DNA from 4 places in the Pseudoalteromonas sp. PA2MD11 genome. Region 1 is predicted to be linked to each of the others. Evidence: predicted binding sites of a transcription regulator. Region 1 holds the regulator's gene; each other region holds the start of a gene.
The links. The regulator sigma-54, encoded in region 1, starts transcription at its own class of promoters, with help from an activator protein. The targets are predictions, from matches to a motif close to GTTGGCACGNNNNTNGNNT.
Positions count from the first base shown of each region.

Region 1 (6,134 bases):
GATTGGTATGGGCAAGTCTGGCCATGTAGGTAATAAAATTGCAGCAACCCTTGCAAGTACTGGCACTCCGGCATTTTTTGTTCATCCTGGCGAAGCTAGCCACGGTGATTTAGGAATGATCACCCGCGACGATGTGGTGATGTGTATTTCAAATTCAGGTGAGACCAGCGAAGTACTCAGTATTATCCCTGTTATTAAGCGCATTGGCGCAAAAATGATTTCATTAACAGGCAACCCAGACTCAACAATGGCAAAACTGTCTGATGTTCATGTGTGCATCAAAGTTAGCCAAGAAGCGTGTCCGTTAGGCCTTGCCCCAACGGCAAGCACCACTGCAACCTTGGTTATGGGCGATGCAATGGCGGTTGCGCTACTAGAAACCCGAGGTTTCACTGCCGACGATTTTGCACTTTCGCACCCGGGTGGCAGCTTAGGTAAACGTTTATTACTTACATTAGATGATGTGATGCACGCAGGCGACGCAACGCCAATCGTTAGCGAAACCCAAAGCATCAAAGATGCATTGATTGAAATGTCAGCCAAAGGCCTTGGTATGACCGCAGTGATTGGTGCAGATGAAAAGTTAGCCGGGTTATTCACTGATGGTGACTTACGCCGTATTTTAGAACAGCGCATCGATATCCATAACACGGCAATTAGCCAAGTGATGACCCGTTCATGCACAACGGCTCGCCCTGACATGCTTGCGGCTGAAGCTTTAAATATTATGGAGCATAAACGTATTAATGGTTTAATTGTGGTGGATCAAAGCAACACACCAATTGGTGCCCTTAATATGCAAGACTTATTAAAAGCAGGAGTTCTCTAAGCAATGACATTCGCCGAACTATACCAGCCCCTGAGCCCTGATGTGAGTCAGCGTGCTCAAAAAATAAAACTATTAATCTGTGATATTGATGGTGTTTTTTCTGATGGTCGAATTTATTTGGGTAATAATGGCGAAGAGCTTAAAGCATTCAATACTAAAGATGGTTTTGGTATTAAAGCACTCATTAATAGTGGCTTTGAAGTGGCAGTGATTACTGGCCGCCATTCACAAATAGTTCAGCAGCGAATGACTAGCCTAACAGTTCAGCACATTTATCAGGGACAAGAAGATAAGCTGATTGCTTATCAAGAGTTAAAGGATAAACTGGGGCTGACAGATGAACAGATTGCCTATATTGGTGATGATGGTCCAGACTTACCAGTTATGGAAAAAGTTGGCTTTGCTGTCGCAGTAAACGATGCACACCCGCTTATCAAGAAGCTGGCTCATTACACCACATTATTACCGGGTGGCTTTGGAGCCGTGCGTGAATTAACTGATTTACTGATGTTAGAAAACGGCAAGCCGTTAACTAGCGATGGAACCAGCGCATGAATATAGCCCGTATTTTACTGAGTATTGTTTTTGTCTGTTGCATGGTGTGGTTATGGTACCCGTACTTTAACCAGTCAACTGATACAATAACTAGTGAAGACGAGATCATCGCAACGCCTGATTACACTGCCGTTGCTCTAAAGCAAACAGCTTATGACGAGCAAGGTAAAATTAGTCATAAAGTGGCAGCTGCAAAAATGGAGTTGTATCAACAATTAGGGTTTACCTTTTTTGAACAACCTATTTTTACTATTTATAGCGATCAGCAAGTTTGGCAAGTAAGAGCCAAAGAAGCTACTTTATACGAAAATGATCAGCTGATTTTTGAAGGGGATGTAGTTGCTAAAAACTTAACCCATAACGGTATGATCGAAGATATAAAAGCAGAAAATATTAATGTCGACATTGATAAAATGACGATGTTTTCAAAGCAACCTGTAACACTAACAGGACCGAATTTAAAAATTACCGGTAAAGGCTTAAAAGCCGATTTAAAAGCCGAAATTGTTGAGTTAACTAACCATACACGAACCATATACTATGACCAATAAACTGAAGAAATTACTCCTGATCCCAAGCTTATTGATTGCCTTTTCGGGCGCAGCTGCCGAGCAAACAGGCGCTCAAATTAGCATTAGCTCAGATCGCCAAGTCGGTAAACTAAAAGATGGCGTTGGCATATTCGAAGGTAACGTAGAGATCGTGCATGGTGATCGTCGCATTACAGCTGAGCGACTTGAGGCACATGGCGGTGACACCGAAGGTACAGTCGAATTAATTATCGCTACAGGCAAACCAGCTTACTTCGAAGAAAAGCAAGCTGATGGCACCGTGATGAGCGCCAGCGCCGAAGAAGTTCGTTATGATGTTGCGAAACGCTTCTTAACACTCAATGGCGAAGCTGAAGTCACTCAAGCGGGTCAAAAAGTAACGGCAAAAAGCATTACCTACGATATGGCTCAACAGCTGATCAGCGCAGAAAAAGACGAAAACTCAACAGATCGTGTACACACTATTTTAGTGCCTGTAGAAAATAAAAAAGACGATAAAGGCCAACCATGAGCACATTAAAAGCAGAGCTTTTAGCTAAAAGCTACAAAGGCCGCCAAGTGGTTAAAAATGTCGGTCTTGAAGTTGAAGCGGGCAGTATTGTTGGCTTGTTAGGGCCAAATGGTGCAGGTAAAACAACGACCTTCTATATGATTGTAGGCCTCGTACCAAGCGACAAAGGAAAAATAAGCATTGATGATAACGATATCACGCTTTTGCCAATGCACAGCCGTGCGCGCTTAGGTATTGGTTATCTACCACAAGAGTCGTCTATTTTTCGAAAATTAACAGTTTACCAAAACTTGATGGCCATATTAGAGACCCGCAAAGATCTTAACAAAACAACGCGCGAAGAGACGCTTAACAACTTATTAGATGAATTTAGCATTCAACATATTCGCGATAGCCAAGGTATGGCACTGTCAGGTGGTGAACGACGCCGCGTTGAAATTGCACGTGCATTAGCCGCTAATCCTAAATTTATCCTTTTAGATGAGCCTTTTGCTGGTGTTGATCCTATTTCGGTGTTAGATATAAAGAAAATTATTGAGCACCTAAAAAATCGTGGTATTGGTGTACTTATTACTGACCATAATGTTCGAGAAACCCTTGATGTTTGTGAAAAAGCCTACATTGTTTCTCATGGGGAGCTAATTGCATCAGGGACACCTGAGCACGTATTAGCTGACCAAACTGTACGTGATGTTTATCTAGGCGAGCAATTTAGGCTGTAACCATTACGCCACCGACTAGAGCATCTGCTAGACTTATACAACGACAATAAATCGATAACAGTGTCTTCACCGTTACCGATAACTTAAAAAGGATTGTTAGGGATACATGAGGCAATCATTACAGCTGCGCATGGGCCAGCAACTTACAATGACTCCACAACTGCAACAAGCCATTCGCTTGTTGCAGCTCAGTACATTGGATCTCCAGCAAGAAATTCAAGAAGCGCTTGATAGTAATCCTCTGCTTGAAGTGGAAGAAGCGGATTACAACGAAGAAAGCATCGGTAAGAATGAGCAAAAAGCGGAGTCTGACGATGTACAAGTCAGCGCGTCTGCCGACGAAGCACCTAGCGAATTCGAGCAAGAAAGTAGTGATGCTCTGAGTAAGGATACGGTTAGCGATGACTTAGCTATGGATATTACGTGGGATGAGTACATGAGTGCCGCCCCATCAACATCGTCTGGGCCAATGCCTGAAGACGAGTCTATTTACCAAGGTGCTTCAACAGAAACACTGCAAGAATATTTAATGTGGCAACTACAGCTCACACCATTTAGTCCTACCGATGAAGCGATTGCCGTTGCCATCGTTGAAGCTATCGATGACTCAGGTATTTTAACGGTTAGCTGCGAAGATATTGTCGAAAGCTTTAATCAAAATAATGATGAAGAAGAAATCGAACTAGATGAAGTTGAAGCTGTCTTAAAAAGAATACAGTTATTCGATCCAGTTGGTATCGGCGCGCGAAGTTTACAAGAGTGCCTGTGTATACAACTTCGTCAATTCGATGCCAATACGCCATATTTAGCTGAAACTAAAATGGTTTTATCTGAGCATATCGAATTATTAGCAAGTCGCGACTATCGCACTTTAATGAAAAAGACTAAGCTTAAAGAAAACGAGCTTAAAGAAGTGATGACGCTCATTCACAGCTTAAATCCTAAGCCTGCGGATAGCATAGTACGCGAAGAATCTGAGTACGTTATACCTGATGTATCAGTGAAAAAAGTGAAAGGCCGCTGGGTAGTCGAGTTAAACCCAGATTGTATGCCAAAGATTAGAGTGAACAGCCAATATGCGGCGATGTCTCGCTCTGTTAAATCAAGTAGCGACAGCCAATTTATTCGCTCTCACTTACAAGAAGCAAAGTGGTTTATTAAGAGCTTAGAAAGCCGTAACGATACGCTTTTAAAAGTGACCAACTGTATCGTTCAACAACAACAAGCTTTCTTTGAGCATGGCCCTGAGGCAATGAAGCCGATGGTGCTAAATGATGTTGCTGAAATGGTCGAAATGCATGAATCGACGATTTCACGGGTAACAACGCAAAAATATATGCATACCCCACGGGGTATTTTTGAGTTGAAATATTTCTTCTCAAGCCATGTCAGCACCGAAAATGGTGGTGAGTGTTCTTCTACAGCAATACGCGCTTTAATCAAGAAGTTAGTCGCTGCAGAAAACTCAGCTAAACCATTGAGTGATAGCAAAATTGCAGATATATTGGCTGAGCAAGGAATTAAAGTAGCTAGACGTACAATTGCAAAATATCGTGAGTCTCTAGCAATACCTCCGTCTAATCAGCGTAAGAGTCTGATTTAGACGTTTTACATAGAAGGAAAAATGCTTATGCAACTAAATTTAACTGGTCGTCATGTAGAAATCACTGATTCATTAAGAGACTATGTAAACACTAAGTTCGCAAAACTAGAAAGGCATTTTGATCATATTAATAATGTTCATGTCATTTTAGATGTAGAAAAATTAAGCCAAAAAGCAGAAGCAACTTTACATGTAAACGGAGGCGAGTTGTTCGCTTCTACAGAACATCAAGATATGTACGCAGCAATTGACTCATTGATCGATAAACTTGATCGCCAAGTCATTAAGCATAAAGAGAAATTAGCTCGACATTAAATTATGAAACTTAGTTCACTTACTAATCAGGACTGCAGCAAAGCTGCGGTCCTTTTTAATAGCAAAAAAAGAATTCTTGAGTATATTAGCGAGTTAGCTCACCAGCAGTTTCCTCATTTATCTCAACAAGATATCCTAGATGCTTTTCTGAACAGGGAAAAGTTAGGTAGTACAGGTATCGGCCGAGGAATAGCTATTCCCCACGGTCGAATGAGTGGTGCTGATGAACCTCATGCATTTATTATTGTCAGTGAATCTCCCATCAATTTTGATGCGATAGACAATCGTCCCGTTGATATTTTTGTGGCACTCATCGTACCAGATGGCGATTGCCAGTTGCACTTGAAGACCTTGTCAACAATTGCTGATAGACTTAAAGATAAAGATTTTTGTAAACAGTTGCGAAGTGCTACAAGCGATCAGCAACTATTTCAAGTAATTGCATCAGAGGCATAAATGGAATTAATAATTATCAGCGGTCGCTCAGGCTCGGGCAAATCGGTCGCTTTACGAGTTCTTGAAGACTTAGGCTACTACTGTGTTGATAATATTCCTGTCAACCTACTGCCTTCGCTCGTGCGAAGTGTTTCTGATAATTATGACAAAATTGCCGTCAGTATCGACGTACGTAACTTACCGAAAGAGCAGCAAGAGTTTAATGATATTCTTGAGTACCTGCCAGGTTTTGCTAACCCAACACTATTCTACCTAGATAGTGATGATCAAACCCTAATCAAGCGTTTTTCTGAAACTCGCCGTTTGCATCCATTATCGATTGATTCTTTACCGCTTGATCTTGCCATTAAACAAGAAAAAATCCTGCTTGATGTGCTGATCACCCGCGCTGACTTTATGATTGATACCACTGATTTGAGTGTTCATCAGTTAGCAGAATCAATTCGTGAAAAGATTTTAGGTAAGAAAGATAAAAAACTGATTATTACGTTTATGTCGTTTGGTTTTAAGCATGGCATTCCAAAAGAAGCTGACTACGTTTTTGATGCACGCTTTTTACCGAACCCACACTGGGAGCCTGATTTAAAGCCAC
Region 1 covers NZ_JADKNF010000012.1:52,341-58,474, reverse strand. The annotation lists gene ISP07_RS13650 (KpsF/GutQ family sugar-phosphate isomerase) at 1-829, shown strand, start outside; gene kdsC (3-deoxy-manno-octulosonate-8-phosphatase KdsC) at 833-1,384, shown strand; gene lptC (LPS export ABC transporter periplasmic protein LptC) at 1,381-1,935, shown strand; gene lptA (lipopolysaccharide transport periplasmic protein LptA) at 1,925-2,446, shown strand; gene lptB (LPS export ABC transporter ATP-binding protein) at 2,443-3,168, shown strand; gene ISP07_RS13625 (RNA polymerase factor sigma-54) at 3,275-4,771, shown strand; gene hpf (ribosome hibernation promoting factor) at 4,799-5,086, shown strand; gene ptsN (PTS IIA-like nitrogen regulatory protein PtsN) at 5,090-5,542, shown strand; gene rapZ (RNase adapter RapZ) at 5,543-6,134, shown strand, end outside.

Region 2 (6,134 bases), on a different contig from region 1:
TACTTCCAATATGCTTTTTGTGCATCTGGAGCCCTATCATCAAGTGTGTACACTCCCGTAGAAATTGCAACTTTTGGATTACTAAATTTATCGGCGACCTTATTTAAAGCATCAATGCTCAATAGCGCGCTCACGTCAGTGAACAATAAAATATCATTTTGAAATTTAGCTAACCCCATTAATGTATTTAATCCATGCACTTTACCTTTGTTCTCTTCCCTGACATGGAAAAAACATTGCACACCATGGCTCAGTAAAACACGTTGAGCCTCATAAGCTCTGTTCACCGTCGCATCTGTGCAACCATCAAAATAGACATGTATGCTGTAATGATCATTGTCATATAACAATGAGGCTAAGTTATGTAACTTTTCTGCTATGTGGTCTTGTTCGTTATACGCGCACATTAAAATACCAATATTTGGCTGATAGGTTTTAGGGTCAGCCTTGCTATTTTTGTGTTTAGATTTGTGACTTTTTGCAGCCCAATTAACCATGATTGGATATCCAACATGGTGGTAAATTGCAACGAATACTAATACTAAAAATACGATACTGAAGATTGTCATCATAGCCTCCCATCACGCTAACGCTGTGTATAAATTGTCATATTGACTGCTCATGGTCCGTGCATCAGCAACAGCAATAGCATGATGACGAATAGGATTTCCGTTTGGTAATTGCAAAGTACGTAATATCGCAGGGGCAATTAGCTTGTAGTTATTTGCTGCAATCAATTCCCCCTCTTTATCAGTTACAACTTCGTGAATACCACCTACATCAGATGCGACAATAGGTACTCCACATGCCATCGCTTCAATGATAGACAGGGGCAGACCTTCTCGTTTCGAGTATAGACACATAACATCGATGCTAGAGTAAAAAACTCTCATGTCGTGTATATTTCCTAAGAAATGTACTCGCGATTTTAAATCATAGCTTTCAACAGCTTTGTGGAGTAAATCTCTCTGGTCACCATCGCCTGCAAATACAAGGTGATAATTCTCAGGCAAATAAATGAGAGCATGTATTAAGTCTTTATGCCCTTTACCTTCAATTAGTCGTGCTGCACACCCGATCAACTGAACATTTTCTGGTAAGTTTAACTGCTGGCGTGCACATGATTTATCTATTGCTTTAAATTGCTCGCAATCAATACCATTTAAAATTGTCTGTTGAGGTATGATTGACGTTTTTGATTGAAACTCATTGGCTACGATGTTTGCATCTGCTACCCAATGAATATGTGTTAATAAGTTAAGAGCTCTGGTGAAAAAACGTTGCTTAATATTGTTTAAATACCAAGCATCATGAATAGTCGAAACATGGCGAATACGCTTAGTTGTTAATGAACACACAATACCAGCGTACAGTAATGGACCTATATGATGACTATGAATAATATCTATTTGCTGCTCTTTTATAAGCGCCTTTAATTTTTTTATAACCGAACCTTTAAAGCCAGGTGCTTTATTTAAACAAAAAACACTGCTTTTATAATTGCTAAGTTCCGGCCATTGTTTGATTGCTGACTCCTTATCACCTTCTAACGAGACGATGATGGTTGTTTGGCTATATTGACTATTCTTTAGTAGCGTAATTGCCATTTTTTCTAGGCCGCCAACTTCTAAATGCTGTACTAAGTGCATTACCTTCATAAAGGCTCTCCTTCAATATGCTTGTTAGATGCACTGCTGTTTATAATTGGCAGGACAGTCACTACGTGTGCATTACTAAGCTTTTCAATAGTTTGAATATCTTTCAGATGGCTGTCGCAAAGTGAAGCAACAAATACACTTGCTCCACCTGTAAACATTCCAAGCACGACTCCAATCACGATTGTCATGACTAAAGAGGTATTGATTGGCTGCGTTGGGCTATAGGCGCGTTCAATTGTTTTTACTTTGTCTGGGCCTTCATATTTAACAAGTTTTCCTGTTACTTTTGCCATTTCGTATCGGCTTAACATATCTTTGTACAACGACTGTTTAACTTCGTAATCTCGTTCTAATTTTCTTAGCTGCTTTTCTACATCGCTGGTAATTAATAATCTCTCGCTTACCTCTTTTACCTGTTCTTCTAGCATTGCAAATTCTTGTTCTTGCTGAAGCAGGCTATTTTTAGCTTCTTCTAAGGCAAGCAGCTGTGAAACCAACACACTGGATTCTTTATTTTCACCCGAAGGCAAGGTATTAACCATTTGCCAAAGTTGATCTAGATTCGAGGTATCTAATTCTTCGCTTGATTCAAGTAATGACTGCTGACGCCCTTTTAAGTTTTTTAAAGTACGTGTTTTTTCAATAACTTTACTGTGCTTATCTGTATAACGAGTACGCAGTAGACTTAATTCAGATTCTGTACGAATAATTTTTTCTTCTAACTTCCCTAGGATTGGATTAGCTTGCCCTACTTTATTTTTTAGTGCATTGAGCTTTGCTTTAGCACCAGAAAGAGCAATTAACTTCTGCTGTTTTTCCGTTAATAATTTATCGAATGTTTCGCGGTTGCTATGTAAAACCGTTGGTAATGTATTGCTATTTTGGCTTTTAAATTTAGCAAGAGATTCTTCAGATACTTCTAACTCTTGGCGTAACCCTTCTAGTTGCTGAAAGAAAAATTGCTCTGACGTATCTAAAGAGGCTTTAGTTGGCGCAAGTAAGCGTTCAATAAATTTCTCTACCACTTTTTCAAGTACAGGTTTCATTTGACTTTGGTCGTGCCATATAAAGTTTATACGCACTAATTCATCGCCGATTAATGACAAAGACAGAGCTTTAGAGAGCTTTTGATGAATTTCTTCAACTTGCTTATGGTTAGCATCTTGTGCGATTAAGTTAGTTTCCTTAGCGACAGCGATAAGTACTTTCCTGCTAATAACTAGTGTTCTTAGTGCTGCCATACGATCTGATAACTGAAATGAAAAAGACAGATCATCTAAATACGGATTTAAAAGTGCAGACTCTTCAATCAAAATGGTTGCGTGGTTGGTATATTCTTTTTGAGCAGTTAAGCCCATGAGAATAACGACAATAGGCACAATGCAAAATGGAATTATAAAAAGCTTAATGCGCGTATAAAGCGCATAAAGCCCTAAATATATTAATCGTTTGATTTGCTCTTTAACTAACATGGATTTACCTATTGCTTTGCAATTTGCAAAAAATTACAGTTATATTTGCATTTTGAAAAAATAAACTGCAATAATTTCAATTAGTTACTCTGTTGCAGATCTCGTTCCAAAAATAAAAAAAGCTGCGTTAATGCAGCTTTTAATAAATGAAGTTAACCAAGCCCTAGCTCATCACTTATTTGTAGCGCCTTAACTTGCCAACTATGATTTTTTGCGTAATCAGCTTGAGTTTGTCGCCAATTAAGCTTTTGCTCATCGCTGATGCTAATGGCATAGTCCACACGCTCAATGAAGGCATTCATAGAGTCTGCGATCAGCACAGCCTCTTGATAGGGTCTCACTGCAGCAAAATTAGTTGAAACAATGGGGGTTCCAGTCGCTAGATACTCCTTAAGTTTAAGCGGATCGCATGCTCTAATTTGCGCGTTATCAACAAATGGGAGAATCGAGACATGCCAATGTTGAGAAAAAGTAGCAAGTTTATGGTGCTCTACTGCGGGTACATGGGACACATTGTTAAGGGATAATAATGAATCAAAGTTTTCAATAATGTTACCAATTAACATTATTTGGTATTGAGGCCGTTCAAGTGCCAGTTTTTGCAAAAGTTCTTTGTCGAGCCACGCATTTAAAGAACCATAAAAGCCAATAACCGGTTTATTGATATTACTAAGTTCAACTGCCTTCTGCTTTTTATTATTAAATAAATCAAAGTCAACACCATGAGATAACAGCTTAACTTTATGCTTTGGCATTTTGCTAGAAAGAAATTCACTTACTACATAAATGAGGTCGGCTTTAAGAATAAGCTCTCTCTCTAGTGGTTCAACCATTAAATGATCAACACCCGCTAAAGCCGAAAAGTCATCGCCACAATAATAAACAATCTTGTCTATGGGACGTAAATTAATAAGGTATATGGCAGTAGGAACACTGACCCAATAGATAATTGGTTCATTATCAACAAAAGACTTTTTATTAAAAATCCATTTATTAAATGCTTTTACAAGCTTATTGTCATGCCAAGGTAAAATCGGCAAGGTATGATCTTTAAGTTTGCTGTGCTTGTCTGCAGATTCTTCAGTATGCCCCTTTTTCAACACTAACGATTTTAGTTTGTAAAAAACTCTTTTTACATCAAGCAACTTTATTGTTGGCTTTCGCATACCGATTGAATTTATCCATACAATATCATGGCTTTTCGCTAATTCTTTAAAGATATGTTGAGTACTGCTTGGATGGCTTTGCCAATCTTCACCAAAAACGATAAATTTCATGACTCTGACTCCAGCTTCTTAACAACTTTCGCAGGGTTTCCTGCCACAATCGTATTTGCAGGTACATCTTTTGTAACAACACTACTTGCTGCAACTATTGCGCCCTTTCCTACTGTTACGCTAGCAAGGATCGTAGCCCCCGTTCCAACCCAAGCCCCTTGCTCTATAATGATGTCTCCGACTTGCGAATCATCATCAGGCTCACCTAAAGCGCGCCTTTGCGAGTTTAAAGGGTGGCCTGGAAAACCAGCTAAAAAAACCCGTCCAGCAAGCCTAACATCATCTTGCAGAACAATTTTACCAGCCACAGAGAATGAGTTTTGCCAACCAATATCGACATTATTACCAATGATAAGTTGCGATTTGTTTAACCCATGACTACGACCACAAAAAGTGCTAATACCACTAATACGAGAATTATCTTGGCACGTTATATCTAGCTGCCCTAAAATTTGTGGCATACCAGAATAAAGATATAAATTGCGTTTTGAACCTTTAATTTGGCTTTTAAAAATTGGCGTAAAATAGAAGATACGTAATAGTTCACTGAAAATTGTTTTAACAAGTAAATGCAGTTTATATAGGCATGCATGGAAACCTGGTATTACAAACATTTGCGGATTGCGAATGAGTTTTGCAATTTGAAAAAGTGACTTTGCAAAAGGACTGTCACTTGATTTTAACCACTGTTTTAAATTCTCAGTCATAATGCCTTTCCTTTTGTTTATCTATAACAAGCTTTTCAAGAGCAATAGTTAACGCCAAGATGATGTATATAGGCCAAGTAAAAGCTTGAGTTAAAAAGGTTCCTGACACCATAAAGCCTATCAGCCCGCCTTTAAGTGCTTTCGCATTCACTGCTATTTTTTCATCGTTAAGCTGTTTATTTATCAAGAAAACACGGTTTAAACTTCGGTAAATACATGTGATCAGGGCAATGAATATGAACATCCCAACAATGCCTGTTTCGCCAAGTACTTGAAACCATGTACTGTGTACTGCATGATTCTTGCCATCCCAATGTGGACTATAGAAAAAATAATTCGCGACAAAATTATTCACACCTACCCCAGTCATTGGATTAGACAGCGCCATGTTAATTGCCGCATGCCAAGCATAGATACGGCCCATTGCAGACTCATCGACACCATCTTCATGAGCTCCACCACTTTGTCTATCTGATATCCCTGCAAAAACAATCATCGCGAGCATTCCGACAGCACCTATACAACCAACAATGATTGGATTTTTAATTTTTTGATAGATAAAAAAGCTTAATACTGCTGCAATCCCCAGTAATCCCCCACGACTTTGAGTAGCAATAACGCCACTAATCGCAACTATTAGACAGATGAGTGCTATAAAACGTCTTATTTTATGGGCGCTACTATCAAAAACTTCAGCAGCAAGAAAAGACACTGGGAACATCATGACAAGTGATAAATCATTCGGGTCACCGAGTTGTGAGCGAAGTTCTCGCGAAATAGTCACACGAGTTCCTTCAACAAGACCGATCCCATTCATTTTATTACTTAAGGCTACAAGCGCGATGGCTGAGCCTGAAATCATAATACCAATGCGGATAACATTAAAATGTTGTAGAGAAGTCATCCACCATGAAATTGCAAACACCATTATGAGCACTTTAATCAACACACCTGACCAATACTCAAGCGCTAAACCACGGTTAGCCGCACTGAATACGCAAATAGTTAACCAAATAAACC
Region 2 covers NZ_JADKNF010000002.1:181,434-187,567, reverse strand. The annotation lists gene ISP07_RS03530 (sugar transferase) at 1-572, opposite strand, end outside; gene ISP07_RS03525 (glycosyltransferase) at 582-1,658, opposite strand; gene ISP07_RS03520 (GumC family protein) at 1,655-3,130, opposite strand; gene ISP07_RS03515 (glycosyltransferase) at 3,283-4,407, opposite strand; gene ISP07_RS03510 (acyltransferase) at 4,404-5,114, opposite strand; gene ISP07_RS03505 (O-antigen ligase family protein) at 5,107-6,134, opposite strand, start outside.
Region 2: ISP07_RS03520 (GumC family protein) is a predicted target of sigma-54. The motif match lies at 3,223-3,241, and genes of this name have one in related genera.

Region 3 (6,134 bases), on a different contig from region 1:
GTTCAACTGAGGAACAGGCTTTTGGTGCTTCTTGATTAAGTTGATGCCTTCGACAAATACTCGACCAGATTCAGCAACAACTGAAAGCACTTTACCGCGCTTACCTTTGTCTTTGCCTGCTAGTACGATTACTTCGTCATCACGACGGATTTTTGCTGCCATGATAGACTCCTTATAGTACTTCTGGTGCTAGTGAAACGATTTTCATGAACTTTTCAGTACGAAGTTCACGAGTCACAGGGCCGAAGATACGAGTACCAATTGGCTGTAAGTTATCGTTTAAGATAACAGCCGCATTGCTATCGAAACGGATCAAAGAACCGTCCGGACGACGAACGCCTTTTTTAGTACGCACAACTACCGCGTTTTTAACATCACCTTTCTTCACTTTACCGCGAGGAATAGCTTCTTTTACAGAAACTTTGATGATATCGCCAACCGCTGCATAGCGACGGTGCGAACCGCCAAGGACTTTAATACACTGCACTTTGCGAGCGCCGCTGTTATCAGCAACGTCCAGCTGAGTTTGCATTTGGATCATGTTAATGACCTCCGGTGTAGAAATTACAACACGCCTTAATTTTGTTTAAAATCAAGACATTTCGGTTAAATTCCACTCAAAAAACAAGCAAGTTGTCTCTTAAGGGCGGGCAATTGTAGCAGCAATGGCAAGGAAGTGGTAGGTTATTTTTTAATTAATTTGGAATTAATCGCAATGCTTGCAATGAGGAATTACAGCAGCTTGCTGGTTTGTTATTGATTATAAAACAAACAGGGCGCAAATGCGCCCTGTTTTTGACTTTAATTAAATTTTTATTAATTACCAAATAGACCTTTTAATTTGTCTTTGATTTTATCTTTAGCTTTTTCTTTGACTTTTTCTTTAGCCGCATCACTGACATCTAAGCTATAACCAACATCATGGAATGGGCCTTTGATACGCAGTGGAATTTTAAAGCCGGTACTGTCATCGGTCGTGCCTTGCCCTTCGATTGAATCAACAATCCCCGTTACCAAGCGATAGTCTACATTCGTCATAGGTAAATCAACTTTACCTGAGCCTGTAATGCGAATAAGCGGGCTAAGTAGTGACAAGTCTTTATTTTCACCAACACCGTTAGTGAATACAAAACTGCCCTGCAATGCTGAGAAGTCTGTTTGCTGTGAGTTATCAAAGCCAGTATCTAAACCTTCTGAAACTGCGCTTAAGTTACCTTTGATAAGCTCTTTTGCTTTACGAACCATCTCTGCAATGTTGGCCCCTTTTACCGCACCATCTGCAAACTCAAAGCCTAACTGACCATTTAAAGCATTGATAAAGCTCTTTTGGCTTTGACCTGTGGTCGTTAGATCCCAGTTTAGAGAACCTTTACCCATTAACTTATCGAAACCAGCCGCATCAGTTAGTAATGGCTGCGCATCAATTTTATCTAAAGAAAAGTTAGTACTAATTTTATAAGGTGTTTGCTTGGCGTTAACGGTTATCACACCTTTACCATTGCCCTCATAAGCAACAAACTTGTCTAGACTGATTTTAGCCACTGCATTTTTTAGGTTCACCGTTAACTGGTTTTCACCAAGGGTAATATCATTTGCTTTTAAGCCACTTGAACGCACGACTACATTTGCATCAAGTGCATTTAAGCCGCTCATATCAATTGCAGTATCATCCCAAACAATTGGCTGTGCTGGCGCATCTGCTGCAGGCTCTGTTTGCTCTTCTTTAGCTACGCCCTCTGGTAGGTAAGGGTTTAGATCAAGCATACCTAAATCAATATCGGCATTCACAGCTAAACGATCACCAAGCTTAATATCGCTTTTACCTTTAATTTGCAGCTCATCTAGTGTGGCAAGTAGCTCAGTAAGCTTAAACTGTTGTCCTTTTAGGTGCATTGAACCCTTTACATTAAAGGCATTAAACGCATTTTCTTTTGCATTAAGCTCAACACCTTGCCAGCTCGCAATGTTTTTTACTGAGTCACCACTTACAGAAAGAAGCCCTTGCACGTCATTACCCATTTCTGCAATTGCACCTTTAAAATTCAAATCGACTAAGCGTGAATCAACCTCAGTGCTTACATTAAAGGTTTCGCCTTCAATCGCTTTAACAGGTGTATCTAGCGTGACATCTAAATCAAAGCGCTCACCCATATAGGTAATACCGCCTTTTAATTCTAAGGTCTTGCGAAGAGAAGGTAGTAAGATGGCTAACTCTAAATCGCTTATCTGTTGCTTTGCTCCGGTTTTACCATCTAGATAAGTGAAAGTACCACCGTAGATTGCCACTTCACCAAGTTCGATATCAAAGTTATCTGGTAAGTTAACAGCGCCAGAACTCTTTTGCTGCTCTGTCTGTGGTTGCTCAGCAACCGCATCAAATAGTTGCCAGTTTGCTTTACCATTTTTATCGGTTTCTAACAAAATCGTTGGTTCGTTAATCACAAATTTATCAAGCTTAAACTCACCGCCAAATAACGACATCCACGGGATACGGATAGCAAGTTGCTGCATGCTTGCCATATCTTTTTGCGAGCCTGTTTGCATATTGGCAAAGTGCACATCATTCAATTCGAGTTTTAATGATGGAAATACCGACAGCTTTTTATCGCCATTAATAGTCAGACTACGACCTGTGGTTTGTTCTACTTGCTCCGATACTTTATTAAATATCGCGTCTGTAGGTATTAGGAATGGTGCAGCGACTACCAATGCAATCAGTAATACGAAGATGACACCAACGATTTTCAGTAAGGTTTTCATAATCATCCTTAAAAATGGGCAAACAATGTTCTTATCATAGCGGGAGTTAGGCGTAATTGCATTGCCGAACACACAAAAAGGTTTGTAAACAAGCTTAGGTACAAGAATATGAATCAGCGCTGAAACTTTTTGATACCTACAGGTTACAAAAATCCCTTGGCCGCTTTATACCCTCGGTGATTATCGCGTTAAAAATTGCTGCTCACTTTGAACTCAGTGTTGAGCAATTATTTACACTCGATGACAATGATTAATTAACCACGTTAGTCGCAATCTTACTTATAAATTATCAGTAAGATTGCATCATTTCATTACTTCGGTATGATGCACGACCCTGTTGTTTTTGCACCCTGTGTACTAAAATTAAACAACCCAATTTGGTCAAAACTGGAGTATCGATTAAGCATGAAGAAACTGCTTATTTCACCGTCAAAAATGGCGCTTGGCGAGCAAGAAAGTCAAATTTATCAAAATATCCTCAAGCAAGCCTCTGATATCAGCTTAAACCTTATGGCAGTTAAAGTAGAAAACCACCCTGAAGACTTTTTGGGTTGGTGCTATGAGCTATTAAGTGCAAGCCGCGATCGCATTAACTACGATCTGTTAGAAGATAAGCAATTACCCACTCTTAAAAAACTTCATGACTTATTAATTTCTGCAATCAGCTTTTTGCAGTTAAAAACATTAAGGGTTGCGCCATGGCCTGTAATCGCAGGCTTTATCGAGCAGCATAAAGAGCTTGTAGCCCTTGATGAGCAATTACGTTTAGCTAATTACATTGCTGCAATTAAATCGCAATCCCTAAAAGAGATGATCCCAGAAGACCGTTTAGCGTTTTCAGGTAAACACAGTGCCTCGCTTGATCCAAGCAGCTATAACTTCGACGTTGAATGGTTTGCTTCTACTAAGAACGCAAAAGGTTTCCACCAAATGTTGAGTGATTTACCAGGTGCATTCGATGAGGCGCTTGTACACATTCCACTTGAGGGTGAAGTAACGCAAGAACATTATCAGCATTTTATGGTTGCTTACTTCATGGCATTTAATGGCAGCGATGAAAAGCCAACGCTTGCTCCTGCTACTCGCTTGCTTGCGATGCGCCGACCTGACGTGTTTACACCAATCGTAAATAGTAAACTTGATGCCCTTTGTGCGGCATTAGGCATTACTAAGCTTAATAACCGTGATTTTGAGCGCTACTGGCAAGATGTTGTTGAAGCCATTCATAGTATGCCTTGGTTCAAAATGGCCAGTGCAGCAAATGAGCTTGAACAATCTCTGGTTGAAATCAAAGCCCTATTGCCTAGCTTCTTTTATTATGCAGATAAAAGTACCGCTGATAACTCTAACTATATTAAGTTGTTAAACAAACCTAAGAGTACCACAAGCTCAGCAGGTAAAAAGACCGTACGCCGTGGCAAAGAATCAGCAGAGATACTGGTGGACCGCGCATTAGCAAGTGATGATATCCCTGAACATATCAAAGCTAAGCGCGATTCAATCATCAGTGAAGTTGAAAAAGGCCGCAGTGTTGAAGAAACCATTACTCTAATGCGTGCAATTTTCGGCTAAGTTACTCTCAAATAAGCAAAACCCGGTTGCTTCGCAATTGTGCAACCGGGTTATTTTTTGCACCACACATGTGCGCATGAACAATTCAAATAACCATCCTTTTCACAATTAAATAAGTTTAAAAGCCTGTTTTTAAAGACTTTAAGCATAAAATATCCCGCTCAAAATTAACTTGGCACAACCAGTGCAATATCGTATCCAGACAACACATAGAAAATGTCCTCAAATAATAACCAGACTGCAATCTGAAAATGGGACAAAATCAACATAACAACAGGATACAGAAACATGCTAAAACTAAAAAAAACGGTCGCAGCAAGCGCCCTTGCGCTATTAACCTTGAGCTCAACATATAGCTACGCAGAAGTCACAGCAAACGCTGCGGCAACTTCAAACTACTTATGGCGTGGTCAAGAGCAAGGCGGTGGTGATGCTGCAATCCAAGGTGGTATCGACTACGCAAGTGAATCTGGCTTTTATGCGGGTACTTGGGTATCGAATGCTAGCTGGGCTGACGACATGACTTACGAGCTAGACCTTTATGCTGGTTTTGGCGGTGAAATCAATGAAACCTTTAGCTACGATGTTGGCTACATTTATTATGCATACCCAGATGCAGCGTCTTACACAGATGCAGACTTCTCTGAAATCTACGGTAGCATTAGCATGGGCAGCTTCACCTTTGGTGCAGCAGTCCTAGCAACATCAGCAGCAAGCGGTGACGGTACAGATTTTGGTGATTCACTTTATTTAAATGCTGACTACAGCTTCCCAGTTGGCAGTACCGGTGCAGAAATGGCCCTTCACCTAGGTCATTACTCAGGGGATTTCATTGGTGATGATGACATCATCGACTACGGTGTTTCAGTGTCGAAAGACGGCTTTACTTTCGGTCTTTCAGACAACGACATTGATGGTTCAGATGTAAAAGTGTACGTCGCTTACGCGGTTGACTTCACTTTATAAAGAATGTGTTACTTGCTGCAACACGAAGGGCCGTTAAGGCCCTTTTCTCATTTATATCAATACACTTATGGTACACTATGACCAGTTGAGCCTTGCCAAATGCGATACCATTGTTCACGGTTCATTGTAAGCTGCTTAGCTTCAACCGCTGATTTAACACGTTCAATATTACCCGTACCAAGTACCACAGACGGTGCACTTGGGTGCATTAACAGCCAAGTATATACAACTTGGTCGATAGCACTGGCACCAATTTCAGCACCAACCTGCTCCAACACTGCACGTAAACGCACCGCTTTTTCATCATCACTTGAGAATAAACGACCCCCAGCTAATGGCGACCAAAGCATAGGTTTGATATCGAGCAATTGGCATTGGTCTAAACTACCATCATCAATGGCTTTCATCTCATAAGGTGAAAACTCAATTTGATTAGTCACAAGGTCAAAGTCTAAACGCGACTGCAACAAGCTAAATTGCGATGGGGTAAAATTAGATACCCCAAAATCAATCACGTCACCATTTGCTTTTAGGGTATTAAATGCTTGTGCCATTTCATCGGCGTTCATCAAGTAATCGGGGCGATGGATAAGTAATACATCTAAACGATCAGTGTTGAAGTTTTTAAGTGACTGCTGTGCTGAGGCAATTATATGCGCAGCACTTGAATCATAATGGTTTGCTTTGCCTTGCAATCCTAGGCTTGCAAACGCAGGCTTAATACCACATTTAGTGATTATTTTGATTTCATCACGAATACTTGGTTTTAGTTTAAGTGCTTTACCAAATTCGGCTTCACAACCGTATTCACCGTAGATGTCAGCATGATCGGTATG
Region 3 covers NZ_JADKNF010000011.1:144,764-150,897, reverse strand. The annotation lists gene rplX (50S ribosomal protein L24) at 1-162, opposite strand, end outside; gene rplN (50S ribosomal protein L14) at 173-541, opposite strand; gene ISP07_RS13180 (AsmA family protein) at 817-2,760, opposite strand; partial or broken gene ISP07_RS20745 (transcriptional regulator) at 2,922-3,014, shown strand; gene ISP07_RS13175 (hypothetical protein) at 3,166-4,332, shown strand; gene ISP07_RS13170 (TorF family putative porin) at 4,621-5,298, shown strand; gene ISP07_RS13165 (aldo/keto reductase) at 5,364-6,134, opposite strand, start outside.
Region 3: ISP07_RS13170 (TorF family putative porin) is a predicted target of sigma-54. The motif match lies at 4,504-4,522, and genes of this name have one in related genera.

Region 4 (6,134 bases), on a different contig from region 1:
ACTTTCTATATTCCCCTTCCATGTAGGGTAATCTTCTTCATTTTCTAGCCACAACTCATTTAGTTCTGACTCTTCTGATAAAACTCTCCGCAGGCTTTCAGAAATATCTGACTTTAAATCTTCAATTCCTTCTTTTCCTTGCTTCGATAGCCATTCGTCATAGCCATCGGTATTATGATTATATTTTGTACCGTTTAATATGTAGTCCATTATAGAAGCAGCAACAATAACTTCGTGGCATTCATCGTATTCCAGATACTCCGCATCTTTATGGTTTTGTGCTTTTTTGATAAAGCTGAGAGCGTCTGTTTCCATAGCTTCATAAAGTAAGTCACAAGAAGTATCATCATCAAACACTCCCATTCCCCATGCACCCATATCATTTCTCCTTTGTTTATTTGATTTCGGCCAAAGCCTTTATAACCGGCAGCCTGCCGCGAAGCTGCGTTTAGTCTGTCTAGCGACGCAGTGGCGGTGGCTGTTAAACTTGTTAGGTGACTGGCTACGCATTTTTTATTACACCAAATTCATACTCATATGCCGCCCCACCCTCATTAAACACCCAACCTTCTTCGATAGCCCCTTTAATAATATTACGAATGATATTTGGGGTTATTTGAGTTTGATGACTAGATAGCCAATTATCTGGCCGATCAATATTCAGAGTAACATATAAAACTTTGGGCATTTCACAGTCCAATTCTTGAATACCTATGGTCATTGGGCATTGAAATGCCCCCTGAGTGTAAGTTGGCTTTGAACGAATTAACCAACCGTATGTATGCCCTTCATACTCAATTTTTCTAATTCCTTTTTTAGGTAGTGCCATTCAACTTTTTAACCTAACGCCGTAATAAACGGCACAAAATAGCAGGCTAAAATTGGCGACGAAGGAGCACAAGCCTGCTGTTTTGCGTCCTTTGGTTTAGATACTTGTTAGGTACAACTTACCCATCAAGGTTATTTAGATCTTTACTATCATATTTATGCAACTGGTTGAGTTTAACTTTTTTTAATAAACGCAACAGGCCTAAAATAGAAAACAATAAAGCTAAACCATAAAATATGAATGTAATAACACCAACAGATTGAAAGTCACTACATACTGCGCCATAACATCCAGTTCTTGGAACACTCACGACAAATAAAATACCAAACGGAAGAGCTAGAATTATATATACGATTGATAATTTCATCTCTAACCACTCGTTGTACCTAACGTTCAGCACAACGGCAATAGCGCGGGGCTGTATATTTGTTAAAGCAAAAAATAACTTTTTAATAGTGCGCGCGTCACGAATCTTTCTGTCAATGACACGCTCATGTATTAATAAATCTATTAGTAACAAATAACTTAAGGCATCGGCAACTCGTATTTTTAATTAGTCCTAAAGGGATTCAGAAAAAGAAAATGCGCTCGTTGCTCATTTTCTTGAATATGGGAGCGAAATATCTATACTGTGTATTTTTACAGCAACCGATATTGTTACCTCACAAAACGTCTCATCTGTATTTTAATTAATCTTGTCATGTCATGACTTACACAATTCATGATGCCTGAGGCGGTTACCAAACAACGACGTGAGTCTATCTGTACCACCTGTTTTTTCATAAAACTCTTGTACTGTGATTTCTTTTTGCTCGTAGTTCAATAACTGCCAAAAACCGTAAAAGCCTCTAAACCAAAAATAATAGAACACAGCCCCTACGCCTAATAAAAGATATACCGCTTTACCTGCTTTTTGTTTGTATTTTATGGCGCAATAAAAAAACCAGATACAACTTAGTACAGCAACAATGGAAAACCCTAAAAAAGGTGTTAATACAGAGTCGGCATTATCCCAAAGTGAGCTAAGACAGGTTGAATGCCAATTTAACTGCATAGAAAAAATTAACGTAATTTTAAAAAGGAAGTACAATAAAACGGTTGTAAATACAGCATATAAGATACCACTTTCCTTGCTTTGTTCTTTTTTCAATTCTTCCCCTTTAAGTTATAAAAAGCCCTGCATGATTATTTTACTGTTGAGTGGTTAGGTTGCTGTTTAAACCAAGTATGATAATTTCAGGTGTACTATTTGTTTTACTAATCTCGATTAGTCTTTACACTCAAAACCTTTAGAGTCGACTTTAGCGACGTTGTCTTTATTGCCACACTCTTTAATTGCCATCTCTGTGTGATTGTGCTCATTGTATTGTTTAGCAATTGCACCAAGGCTTAGCACAATTACTACAGCTATCACTATTTTTTTAATTTTAGACATAAACATTCCTTTGAAAATAAACTATTTAAATACAACCAGTTGCGCGCACTATTTTTGATAAAACTTAATCAATAAGCGCCATCGAATTTAAATTGAAGTTATAAATAGAGAATGACTCACCTTCTTCTTTTAACGTGACGGTTATTTGTGCGTCTCCATTAGTATATGAAGCTGGAATTAAATAAGTAACATAAGTACCAGAACCACCTCCGGTAACAGCTTTAGAGCTAACATTTATAAATTCAAATTCACCTAGTTCTTTTAATTCGCCCAACTTTGAGAATGCACGCATGATTTTAGAAATATCTTCATCTGTGGCATTTTCAATTGATGATGGGGTCATATAGTTTTTGAAAGTTTGAGGGTCCCATTTAGAGATATCTGTAATTGCTGAATTTAGGTAAGGAATAGCAGTTTCTTTGTAAGCAGAGGATTTATTCGCAGTCCAAATTGCTAAGAGTACAAATAAGCTAATTAACACTAAAAATGTTATACCAATTCCTTTAAGTATCTTTTTAACCATGATTTTTATTATTTTTCCTTGATTGAATCACTTACGAATTTATCAGCTTTAAATGTCTTATGGTAGTACCCAATGTGACCCAATTTGAGTAGAAATTTTTAAACACTAATTTTAGTTGCTTGTATCATGGCCAATATACCCGTTCTTTCGCTCTTAACCTCAAGTAGCCCATACTTTAAGCAAAGCAACCTATCAGTTATCAAATAATTTTGCTTACCATGTTTAATAGACTAAATAAAAATAGCCAGAACCACTGGCTATTTTTATAAACACCGCCTATTCGCAGTAGTTATCTACGAAAGTTAAATCATTAATGTGCTCTGGTGCATCCATAACGTAACTAGAGTCAGCCGTTTGAGGATTAACACTGTAAATCTTCGCATTTTCGCCTGCTTTTCTTCCTGAAACATACAATGTTCCATCATCAGCAATCGCTAATCCTGAAGCCCAATTAATGCCGTGTTCACCAATTAAGGTTAACTCCATCGAACCATCATCAATGGTATAGAGTGATTGACCTGTTAATACGTAAAGTACATTATTATCAGCAGAATATGCTACATCACCATGTGAGAAAGAATCTCCCGAATAGCGCATCTTGCCTAGTACTGTTTTTTCTCCAGTTTGCAAGTTGTAGTCATACATATAGGTTTTACTTGTCGCACGTAAAGATTGTCCGTCTGCCGTGACTGCTGAACGATAAATTGGCCAAGATGTAGCATCAGCCTCAGCAACTTGAGCGCCCGTTTCTAAATCTAACGACCAAAGTTTTGACGCTTTCGTGCCCGAATCAAGTTGTTCCATAAAATAAAGTTTGCCATCATAACTTGCAATGTTTGAAGCCGTATTTTGCGCTCCTGCGACCACACTGTAAGTATTTGTCTCTAGGTCAAATTTATAAACATAACCCGTTTCAGAAGAACCAAAATTGTTAATACCAAATATACCAGAATGACAAGCCTGCTTTTGAGTGACAACAACGTTATCAATAAAACCGCCTAGACTATCACTCGCACCTGCGCCGCTAAAACGAATTTCTGAAGAGTTTGAATCTGCTTCTACAGATAATGTAAATGATTGCCAGCCTCTTTGCGTCGCATTTACGTTTAGTACTGTTGTTCCATTCCACTTCACATCAACTTTATTTGTATCATTGTTACCGTTAATACGAGGCGAGTAGTAAAATGAAACTTCATAAGTTTTTCCAGCCTCAGTTGCGACTGTTTGAAAGATGCTGTAATTAGAAGTAGAGTCTAGCTCGACATATTGATTACCTTGCTGAGCAGTAATAAGACCTAGACGCGATGTTTGAATTTCAAATCTTGCACCTTCACTTTGCCATCCGTTAACTTCATCTAACAATGTCCATGTTGAATTTACGACATCCAGTTCAAATGAGCCGTTTGCAATTAAATTGTCTGCAATTGCAATTTGCGAAGCAAAAAGTGAAGACATTGCTAATATAGATAACTTCATATAATAATTCCCCAAGATTAGTTGTATTCACTGCATTGTGAAAAAACAAACCACCTCAATCATTAAACTACTTATGAGTAGAAAAAGTTAATTGATAAAAAACTAACTTCTCTCTGCAATTGAGCGCTTTGAAATGGACTGTACATAAGAGAAAGCACAAATGATGCCAAAATTAAAAAATTGATTATCAGCGTGCTCTGAATCGCACGAAAGTTAAATTATCTATAATTAGTGAATAACTGATAAAGTGATTATTAGATTAGCACTCCCACATTTTAAAAATTTATTTGGTACAATCAGCCTTTGATATGGCTAACAGATAGGTTTTCCTTAATGCATCCGCGAAATCGCCACTTAAATGGCTACGACTTTACTTTGCTATGCAAAGATACTCCTGCCCTAACACCTTATATAACGCAAACGCCAGCGGGCACTGATAGCATTGATTTCACCAATGCGTTAGCGGTTAAAACCCTCAACCAAGCGTTATTAAAAAGCCATTATAAAATCGATTTTTGGGATTTACCCAACAACTACCTTTGCCCGCCAGTTCCTGGCAGAGTGGATTACATTCATCACTTGGCCGATTTATTAGCAAGCGATAACCAAGGTCATATTCCTACGGGTAAGCAAGTAAAAGTGCTTGATGTAGGCACGGGTGCAAATGTGATTTACCCGCTTACGGGTAACCACGAATATGGCTGGCACTTCACAGGCTCAGATATTGATGTATTGTCTGTTAAAATTGCTAAGCAAATTGTGCAATTTAACCGCCTCAAAATAAATGTTAAGCAGCAAAGTAACGCCAATAAAATGTTTACGGGCGTAATATCGAATAAAGATGTCTTTCACCTAACTTTATGCAACCCACCGTTTCATGCCAGCGAGCAACAGGCAAATGCAGGTACTGAACGTAAATGGAAAAACTTAAACAAAGAGCCACAAAAAGCGCTTAATTTTGGTGGCCGTCAAAACGAGCTTTGGTGTGAAGGCGGTGAACGCGAATTTATCAGTAAAATGTGTATTGAGAGCCAAGAGTTTGCAGAGCAATGTATTTGGTTTACATCACTTGTTTCAAAGTCTGACACTTTACCGCATATAAAAAAGTTACTCAGCACACTTGATGTGAAAGAAGTAAAAGTTATAAAAATGGCACAAGGCCAAAAAATAAGTCGCTTTATTGCTTGGAGCTATTTTGACCAAGCCGACCGCGAAGCCATTCTTAACGAACTAGTATAAGGATAATAAAATGATCGACTTTCGTTCAGACACAGTTACAAAACCAACAGCAGCCATGCGCGCGGTCATGAATGACGCCCCAGTAGGCGACGACGTTTATGGTGACGACCCAAGCGTTAATCAGCTTGAACAATTTGCTGTTGAGCGCCATGGCTTTGAAAGCGCCCTTTATTGTTGCTCAGGTACGCAAGCCAATTTACTATCATTAATGGCGCATTGTGAACGTGGCGACGAATACATTTGTGGTCAACAAGCGCATAACTACAAATTTGAGGGTGGCGGTGCCGCTGTATTAGGTTCTATTCAGCCGCAACCAATTGAAAATAATGCCGATGGCAGCATAGATTTAAACAAAGTTGTGGCTGCAATTAAAGCTGATGACTTTCACTTTGCTAGAACCAAACTACTTAGCTTAGAAAACACCATTGGTGGCAAAGTTCTCCCGCTAAGTTATCTTAAACAAGCCAGAGAGTGTGTTGATAAACATAACCTTGCTCTGCACTTAGACGGTGCCCGCGTGTATAACGCGGCGGTTAAGTTAGGTGTTGATATTACTGAGATCACCCAGTATTTTGATTCTGTATCTATTTGCTTATCAAAAGGACTCGGTGCGCCGGTTGGCTCCCTATTAC
Region 4 covers NZ_JADKNF010000018.1:36,879-43,012, reverse strand. The annotation lists gene ISP07_RS17185 (DUF4259 domain-containing protein) at 1-378, opposite strand, end outside; gene ISP07_RS17180 (hypothetical protein) at 503-829, opposite strand; gene ISP07_RS17175 (hypothetical protein) at 948-1,196, opposite strand; gene ISP07_RS17170 (hypothetical protein) at 1,533-1,979, opposite strand; gene ISP07_RS17165 (hypothetical protein) at 2,097-2,264, opposite strand; gene ISP07_RS17160 (hypothetical protein) at 2,329-2,787, opposite strand; gene ISP07_RS17155 (DUF642 domain-containing protein) at 3,064-4,263, opposite strand; gene rlmF (23S rRNA (adenine(1618)-N(6))-methyltransferase RlmF) at 4,597-5,502, shown strand; gene ltaE (low-specificity L-threonine aldolase) at 5,513-6,134, shown strand, end outside.
Region 4: ISP07_RS17155 (DUF642 domain-containing protein) is a predicted target of sigma-54. The motif match lies at 4,416-4,434, and genes of this name have one in related genera.